Regions from separate parts of the Paenibacillus andongensis genome, predicted to be linked through region 2. Evidence: riboswitches for the same ligand, from Rfam matches in the RefSeq annotation. Region 2 holds a riboswitch; the other holds the start of a gene.
The links. A riboswitch is a leader RNA that binds a small molecule or an ion and turns the genes downstream of it on or off. The one in region 2 is predicted to bind cobalamin.
Positions count from the first base shown of each region.

Region 1: another riboswitch for cobalamin. It lies ahead of NYR53_RS08620 (HoxN/HupN/NixA family nickel/cobalt transporter); the one in region 2 lies ahead of NYR53_RS27925 (ABC transporter substrate-binding protein).

Region 1 is NZ_CP104467.1:1,865,579-1,869,791, reverse strand. It holds gene asnB (asparagine synthase (glutamine-hydrolyzing)) at 1-82, shown strand, start outside; gene NYR53_RS08630 (XTP/dITP diphosphatase) at 137-784, opposite strand; gene rph (ribonuclease PH) at 768-1,526, opposite strand; gene NYR53_RS08620 (HoxN/HupN/NixA family nickel/cobalt transporter) at 1,980-2,699, opposite strand; cobalamin riboswitch at 2,844-3,030, opposite strand; gene NYR53_RS08615 (GerMN domain-containing protein) at 3,190-4,203, opposite strand.
Region 2 is NZ_CP104467.1:6,248,087-6,252,299, forward strand. It holds gene NYR53_RS27920 (FecCD family ABC transporter permease) at 1-1,007, opposite strand, end outside; gene NYR53_RS27925 (ABC transporter substrate-binding protein) at 1,009-2,022, opposite strand; cobalamin riboswitch at 2,176-2,329, opposite strand; gene NYR53_RS27930 (type 2 periplasmic-binding domain-containing protein) at 2,362-2,889, opposite strand; gene NYR53_RS27935 (aspartyl-phosphate phosphatase Spo0E family protein) at 2,951-3,217, opposite strand; gene NYR53_RS27940 (aminotransferase class I/II-fold pyridoxal phosphate-dependent enzyme) at 3,286-4,213, opposite strand, start outside.

The sequences.
Region 1 (4,213 bases), 3.3 Mb from region 2:
GTTAATGACAGGTCCTCAACTATTCGCCTATTTGGCACAGGTGGATACATGGCTGCGTTCCTATAAAATTTCCATCCGATAAATAAGAAAAACCTGCTGGCCACATAAAAAGTGGAAGCAGGTTTTCTTTATGATATTAGCCGTTCTGATCAGGAAGTCGATCCAAAAACATACGTAAAGCTTTGGCTCGATGGCTCATTTCATTCTTCTCTTCCACGGATAGTTCTGCCATCGTTCTCCCAAGAGCAGGGATATAAAATAAAGGATCATAGCCGAAGCCGCTCTCGCCACGTTCTTCCCCAATGATGAAACCACGGCAAGAGTCCTCCGCTTCAATCACCTCATTCGCTACTGGATCGATAAGCGTAAGCGCGCAAACAAAGGAAGCTTCGCTAAGAAGCTTTGGGTGCTCTCCATCAGCAGGCAATCCGTCTACAGGATCTACCTCGCTTAATGCTTGCAGCAGCTTAGCATTATTGTCTGCATCCGTAGCATTCTCTCCAGCGTACCTGGCTGAATAAACGCCCGGTTCACCGTTCAAAGCGGCTACACACAAACCGGAATCATCGGCAAGAACCGGCACATGGAGATGTGCCGAAATGATCTGCGCTTTGATCCGTGCATTTTCTGCAAACGTCGTTCCGCTCTCCACGATTTCCGGAAGATCTGTATAGTCCGTTAAACAGCGAACTTTGTATCCTTTTGCTCCAAAAAGCTTCTCAAACTCTTTGACTTTGCCCTCGTTACGCGTTGCAATGACGACAAAATTACTTTGTAGCTGCATGGTGTACACCTCGAATGCGATCAGCGATCGGGCCTAAAACGTTAGATTGCTCTTCAATCATCGTATGGATGCCAGTTTCAGCGAGAGCGAGCAATTCATCCAGTTCTTTACGGGAAAAAGGAGCATCCTCGCCAGTTCCTTGGATTTCTACGAATTGACCCTGCCCCGTCATCACGACGTTCATATCAACTTTGGCATGTGAATCTTCTTCATAATTCAGATCCAGCCGCGGTGTTTGGCCGATAACACCAACACTCACAGAAGCCAGAAAGTCGTTAATCGGGAATTTGGCTAATTTCTTGTCTGTCGAAAGCTTGTCGATGGCAAATGCCATGGCAACAAAAGCACCGGTAATTGACGTAGTACGCGTACCGCCATCCGCTTGAATAACATCGCAATCGAGTGTGATGGATCTTTCGCCTAAGGCTTCCAAATTCACCACAGAACGAAGCGCACGGCCAATAAGACGCTGAATCTCCATCGTACGTCCACCAAGCTTACCTTTGGCAGCTTCACGCTGATTTCTAACCTGCGTAGCTCGAGGCAGCATCGAATATTCGGCTGTAACCCACCCTTTCCCTTGACCTTTCATAAAAGGTGGAACGCGTTCTTCAACCGTCGCTGTACAAATCACTTTGGTATCCCCGACCTCAATAAGCACCGAGCCTTCCGCGTGTTTTATATAATGAGGGGTAATTTTCATAGGTCGCAGTTCTTGATTCGTTCTACCGCCAATTCTCATAAATGTTGTTCTCCTCCTGTTGCTTCCATCAGAAGCTTGTTCCTACGCCCCATTGTAATGTAGTGTAGGGCTTTTGTAAAAAAAATAGGTTACTATCCCCAAATTTTTCTTTATTATTTCCAAATTGGGGTAAAAACCTATATTTTTTTCCTTAAGGTTTTCTGGAATCTGGAAGTTGCAAAATTTCAATTATTTATCTCAAACGAGAACTCGATACTAGCACATTCTATCACATGTTAATGTCCGGCACGAAATTGATTCTAAAGTTTTGGCATCCATAGGCTAGCATAACTTTGGATTTATCCACCTTTACATAACCCTGGAACATTGCGTTGTATCATCTGTTCAGGATGAACATCGAAGCCGAGTGTTATTTGATTTACAAAAAGCTCTGGACAATTACATACGATAATAATAAAGAGGCCATAGCATTGAATGCTATGGCCTCAAAATCTATATACGCATAAAAATCATTACACCCAATACAAAGCTATACGCAGCAGTTAGACAACCAACTACTCGATACACAGAAAGTCGCAATCGAGCTTTTAGAAAACCTATGACTGCTAATAAAGCAATCAGAGAAGTAGATAAAATCAAACCGAACACAAAGGAAAAAACGACAGATCCTCCTAAAATCATTGTACTCATTCCAGCAGCCGTACTAAGCAGTAAGATTTGCGTAGGTGTCTCAGCGCCGAATCCATGTATGATTCCAACTAAAAACGCACCAGCATGTCCGATTGTTTTTTTCGTTGAAGAAACTTGAACGACTTCTTTTTTCAATACTTTCGCAGCAACAACGTACTTTAATTGACGAATCCCCTCAAGCGCAACACTCCATTTGCTTCGCAATTCAAATCCATTCCACTGGCGAATCAAAGTGATAAACATCCAGATACTAAGTAAAATAAGCGTTGATGCTACTAGGAGTTCCATTGTCGAATCAAGCCAACTAGGAATATTTTTGCCTAAGACAATTGCACTCAAACCAAGAACAAGGATAACCAAACCATGACCAAGAGAATACATAGTTGCAAGCAGCATGCCCTTTCTAGCTTTTGTTTCTACCCCAACCAAATCCGTAATGGCTGCAATATGATCCCAATCAACCCCGTGCCTAAATCCCAGTAATAATGACGAAAAAATAATAACCAGATACTCGCTACCCATCGTTCATTCCTCCTTGTTTTGTTTTTAATTCCAAACAAAAAAACCTTGACCATTGATGGCCAAGGAAGCAGATCATTATCAAACAAAGACAGAAAAATCCCGTATTAATAATATTCTACACCAGCCCCTTTCCTCGAAGGACGTCTACTGTAACGCTACTAGGTAGGTCTCCTGGCTCTCAGATCAAAGCTTCTCTCTCCCTTCCCCATTACATGAGTGGATTCTTAGAAAGTTGCTCCCTGATTACAGTGGCGGGACCGCAGGGGACTTTCACCCCATTCCCTGTTACCCTCTTTGTCTCCAAAAAGGCACCTAGTAACTACGACAATATTCGGTTGTTCATTTTAAAATAGCACAGAGCTGAAAAGGGATCAATGTAATTATTTAGTTATTTAAAGTTATGACTAGACAACGCTGAGAAAACCCCTAGGCAAGCGCCTTGTCAAAGACAGCACGTTTGCATAGAGGTCGTTAGAACCGGGCAAGCTTTTTAAAGCTTAGCCGGATTAATATGCGCAGGTTTCGTTACAGGCTTCACAGCGCCATCCACTTTTATTTGCACTTGCTTAAAGCTTGTGTTCTCCGTCAATGAAAGAATAACGGACTGCATAGCCTCAGCAGATGCTTTCTGATCGGCGCCAAGGAATTTATTGGAGAAGTCAACGGTTATAACGCCATCCGCGGGCTTAATGCTCTTCACTTCCGTTGTAGCATTCAGAACAGCAGCCAGACCCTTCTTCTGATCAGGCCCTTTGATCAACTGTTCGACAACCGCTTTCGCGACATCATCCGTTCTTTTGACGAGCCTTGTAACAGGTACATAATATTTGTAATTCTGATCATTTTGATTCAAGAAATAGAGTGTGACCGGTGTGGATTGGCCAAATTCAGCGTCCTCAGCCTTCTCGATGTTGATCCCCATCGAGCGTGCAAGCGGTGTATCCAGCGGTGTCTTCCCTTTCGGCATCTCCTTCAGATCTTTCCCGTCTACACGCAGCTGCACTTTCTCTACGGTGGGGAAGCTCGTCAGGTTCCAAGTGATAGCTTCTAAAATTTTTCTCTCATTTGCCCCATCATAATTGAGGAACTCCTTAGAGAAATCAACAATGGCACGCTTGTCTGATGTGACATTCAAACTTACGACTTTCGTACCTTTAGGCAGCAGAGCCTCAAAACCAGATGGAAGCAAACTTGCAACAGGTCCTCCGTCCACCATATACTCGAGAGTCGTTTTGGCGACAGACACCGTCTTCGGCAATCCAAGACTAAGCGGAGCCACGAAGCCTTTACCATCTTTCACATAAACCGTCATCTGCGATGAATTGTCTTCGATCATATCGATCGTAACGGCTGCTGATGTCGTCTTCGCGTCAGCTCCCGCACCCGTTGTCGGAGGTGCATCGATGTCACTTTTCTTTCCAGTGCCCAGAACCGAACATCCCGTGGTCAGCAAGGCAATAACCCCCGCGATAGCGGCTGAACGAATCCAATGTTGATGTTTCATTAGCTTATTT
Region 2 (4,213 bases):
AGCAAATAAGCAAAAAATGGCGCGCCCAGAAATGCCGTGATGACCCCAAGTGGAATTTCGGTTGGACTTAGCAGGGTACGGGCAAGTGTATCTGCCCAGAGGACATAAATACCGCCGCCAATTGCGGACAATGGAATAATCAATCGATAATCCGGACCAACCAATAGTCGTACTAAATGTGGCACGATGAGCCCAACAAAGCCGATTACACCAGCAACCGATACCGCAGCAGCAGTAAGAAATGTAGCTACAATAAGCACGATCAACTTCGTACGCTCTACATTCACACCGAGATGTGACGCCTGCCGCTCACCCAAAGCCAGTAAATTTAACGACCTTGCATAGCTAAGCAGCACGACAAAACCAATAATTAAATAAGGCGAAATGATATACGTATACGACCAACCTCGCATGGCCAAGCTGCCCATTAGCCAGAAAATAATTTCATTAATAACTTGGTTGGAAATAGATACCATGAAGGATACGATTGCCCCTAGAAAAGCCTGCATGACCACGCCTGATAAAATAAGCGTCTCCATCTTCAGCTTCCCTTCGATCTGAGCAAGCTTAAGAACCAGAAATAAAGAAATAAGTCCCGTTACGAAGGCAACAATAGGTATCGACCATTGCCCAAACCACGCCACTTGCAATCCAAAATAGATTAAAAATGCGGCTCCTACAGAAGCCCCCGAGGATACACCGAGTGCATAAGGATCCGCAAGTGGATTGCGCAGCACACCTTGAAAAGCTGCCCCTGCGATTGAGAGTGAGGCCCCTACAAGAATCCCCAGTAATACACGGGGAAATCGTACTTTATTGATGATTTGTTCCGACGACTGCGGCCAGGTGGCATCGATGTGATCTCCCAGCCAAGGGATATGCTTGGCGAGAATACTGGCAATTTGCAGAACCGGTAGATTAGCAGCACCTAGCGACAAGCTCGCCACAATAGAAAGAAGAAGGAGTATAACCCCTACTCCTCCCCACAGCATTAATTTTCTTTTCATTTTATTTCACCAGTTCGGGATAAATGCCTTTCGCCATTTCAAGTAATCCATCGGTCAGTCTTGGACCCGGACGGCTGAGCATGTTCTGGTCGAGGCCGACCACCTGCTTGTTCTTCACGGCATCAATGGTATCCCAACCACTTCTAGATCGGATAATTTCATCAAGTGGTTTCTTGCTCTTACTATCGACAACCCCATTGGCGAACAGAATTACACCTGGATTTTGTTGAATGATTTTTTCTTCACTGATTTCATACCAGCCATTTTTGTCTCCTGCAACGTTAACACCGCCAGAAATCTTGATCAATTCATCCATAAACTCGCCACTGCCCACTGTCCATCCCGGGGCAAATTCAATGTATACCTTTTTCTTGTTCTCTTGCTTCACGTCTTTCACTGCATTAACAACCTTTTGACGGTCCGCTTTCATCTTGGCAACCACTTTTTCCGCTTGCTCCTGATGATCCGTAATGATTCCGTACGTTTGAATATTCGCAATGGCATCATCCAATGTTTTCGGCTCCACTTTAAACACGTTGATATTCAAAGCACGCAGCTTTTCTACTGTATCGGGTTTCATCGAAACCCCCGTAAACACAACATTTGCGTTAGAAGCGATCACGGCTTCTTGATTAGGCTTCGTTATGCTGCCAAGTTTCGGCTTCGTTTTCGCCGCTTCTGGATAATCATCATAATCAGATACACCAACAATATTAGCTTCCAGCCCTATTGCAAAAAGGGCTTCAGTCTCTGCCGGGGACACCGATGCAATACGCTCAGGCGCTTTATCAAATGTAAACTCTTTGCCCGTAGCATCTTTTATTTTCAATGGATAGACCGTCTTTTTGGCTGCGGATGATGGTGCCGTCGTTGCAGCAGGAGCTTTGGTCCCTTCCCCGCCAAGCTTAGACGGATTAGTGATTTCCGTTTCCTTTTTACCGCAAGCTGCTAGACTCATTGCTGTTGTTAACGCTACTGTAAGAATAAGTGCTTTTTTTACTGAATTCTTTTTCATCTGGCAAACCCTCTCTCTAAACAATTTATGTCGATTGACCCTAACAAAAAAGCCCCTTTGTTCTCGAAGGAACAAAAGGGACGATAAATCGCGGCGCTCAGCAATATCTAGGGTAGCTTCCTGATTTAACGCGATCCTTTTCCTCGAAGGATGTCGTAAACGGCACCATGGGCAGGTATCCTGACTCTCCCGGCAGTTCATGCCAGGATTACAGTGGCGGGACCGCGCCGGACTTTAACCGGCTTCCCTTTTAAGTGGCAATCTCTTCGTAAGTGAGCTTACCAGCACCTATGGCTGCATGTTTTACTATCAATCTATTTGTCGATTATAGACTTCTTGTTACTTTTGTGCAATTATTTTGAGCACTTGCAACGACTCATTCATCTTTGGAGCATTTTGAGGAATAAAAGCCACCAAGCCTTTTCCTTCAAAACCTTGCTCTTTCATCCATTTGTTTCCTGCAAGAGGAATACCATATAGATGCTTTTCAGCAGGCTTACCCTCTTCAGCAATTTGAATAACGCCATCCGGATAATCTTCAGGTTTGATGGTATCATCCAAAGAAACGAAACCCGCTTGATTACTTAGTGATTTGAATTGATCTTCGCCAAGAATGAAGATGCCATTGCCCCCGGCAGCTAGCTCCACAATCATTTTTTCCAACGAGAATATAGGTGATGTATTCACTTTGACTGTAGGAACCTCGCCCACCTTGGATTTCAAAGAATTCTCCAGCTTGTCCCCCGCTTCACTTGGAAAACCATTCGAGCCCATAATAAAAATAGATACATCCGGCTTCGGCCCGCCGCAACCCGTAAGCATCACCATAAGCCCCACCATCATAACCAACAGCCATTTCACTTTCATGTTGTGAGCGTACCTCCGTTTGTTATCTGAATCCATCGATAGTCGTGAGAAAAGTCGGTTTTCACCGACTTTTTTTCCCATTATGCATATATTCATTTATTTTTTGGTCTAGTATTGTGCTCAATTCAACGACGGAATCAGATGTCATTTCTTCCCCATCAAAAACCATCTGTTCTAACCTTCGTCGCAGAGAATGAATCTCTTCTTCTAATAAGGTAAGGGAGTTTTTCTTCTTCGCACGCTTGGTTAACCAACGTTGTCCGAAATCCTGTTCACGAATTTGAAAATGTTTTTGATAGGTTGATAGTTGATATTCCATAAAAGCCATGCTCATCCCTCCTTACTACAAGAATACCAGTTTTCATCAATAATGAACATATTTATTTACGTTAGCACTTACAATTTTCTCATAAAATTGCCAATTCTCTCCAATGCTTCATTTAGCTGCGAAACACTATAGGCATACGAGCAGCGTAAGAAGCCTTCTCCACCTAAACCAAACACATCACCAGGCACAGCAGCAACTTTTGACTCAAATAATAACCGCTGCGCAAACTCCTCTGAAGTTAATCCTGTAGCGACAATACTTGGAAATGCATAGAATGCGCCTTGCGGCTCATGACATTCAAGACCAATATCTCGGAACCCTTTTACGATCAAACGTCTGCGCTGGTTATAGGACTCGATCATCCGATCTTTCTCTTCCATACCATTCGTCAAAGCCTCGTGAGCAGCAACTTGGCCCATGACCGGTGCGCACATCACCGTATATTGATGAATTTTGGTCATCGCCGAAATAAGTTCATGGTGACCGCAAGCATATCCCATCCGCCAGCCTGTCATGGCAAAAGCTTTGGAGAACCCGCTAACCAAGATTGTCCGGTCTTTCATGCCAGGAATAGCCGCGAAGCTCACGTGCTTCTGACCATAAGTCAGCTCTGCATATATTTCATCGGAAATGACAATAAGATCATTCTCTTCGATGACTTTGGCAATCGGAAGCCAATCCTCATAGGTCATAATACCGCCTGTCGGATTGCTAGGATAGCAGAGAATTAATATTTTGGAGCGTGGCGTAATCGCGTCGCGAAGAGCTTTCTCAGTCAACTTGAACTGGTCCTTTGCGAAGGTCTCAATCCCAACAGCTACACCGCCGCTTATACTTGTGATAGGGGAATACGAAATATAACAAGGCTCAGGTATAAGAATCTCGTCGCCCGGCGTTATCAAAGCTCGGAGAGCTAAATCGATCGCTTCACTTCCTCCAACCGTAACCAGGACTTCATTCGACGGCTCATATTTCACTTTAAAAGACGTATGAAGG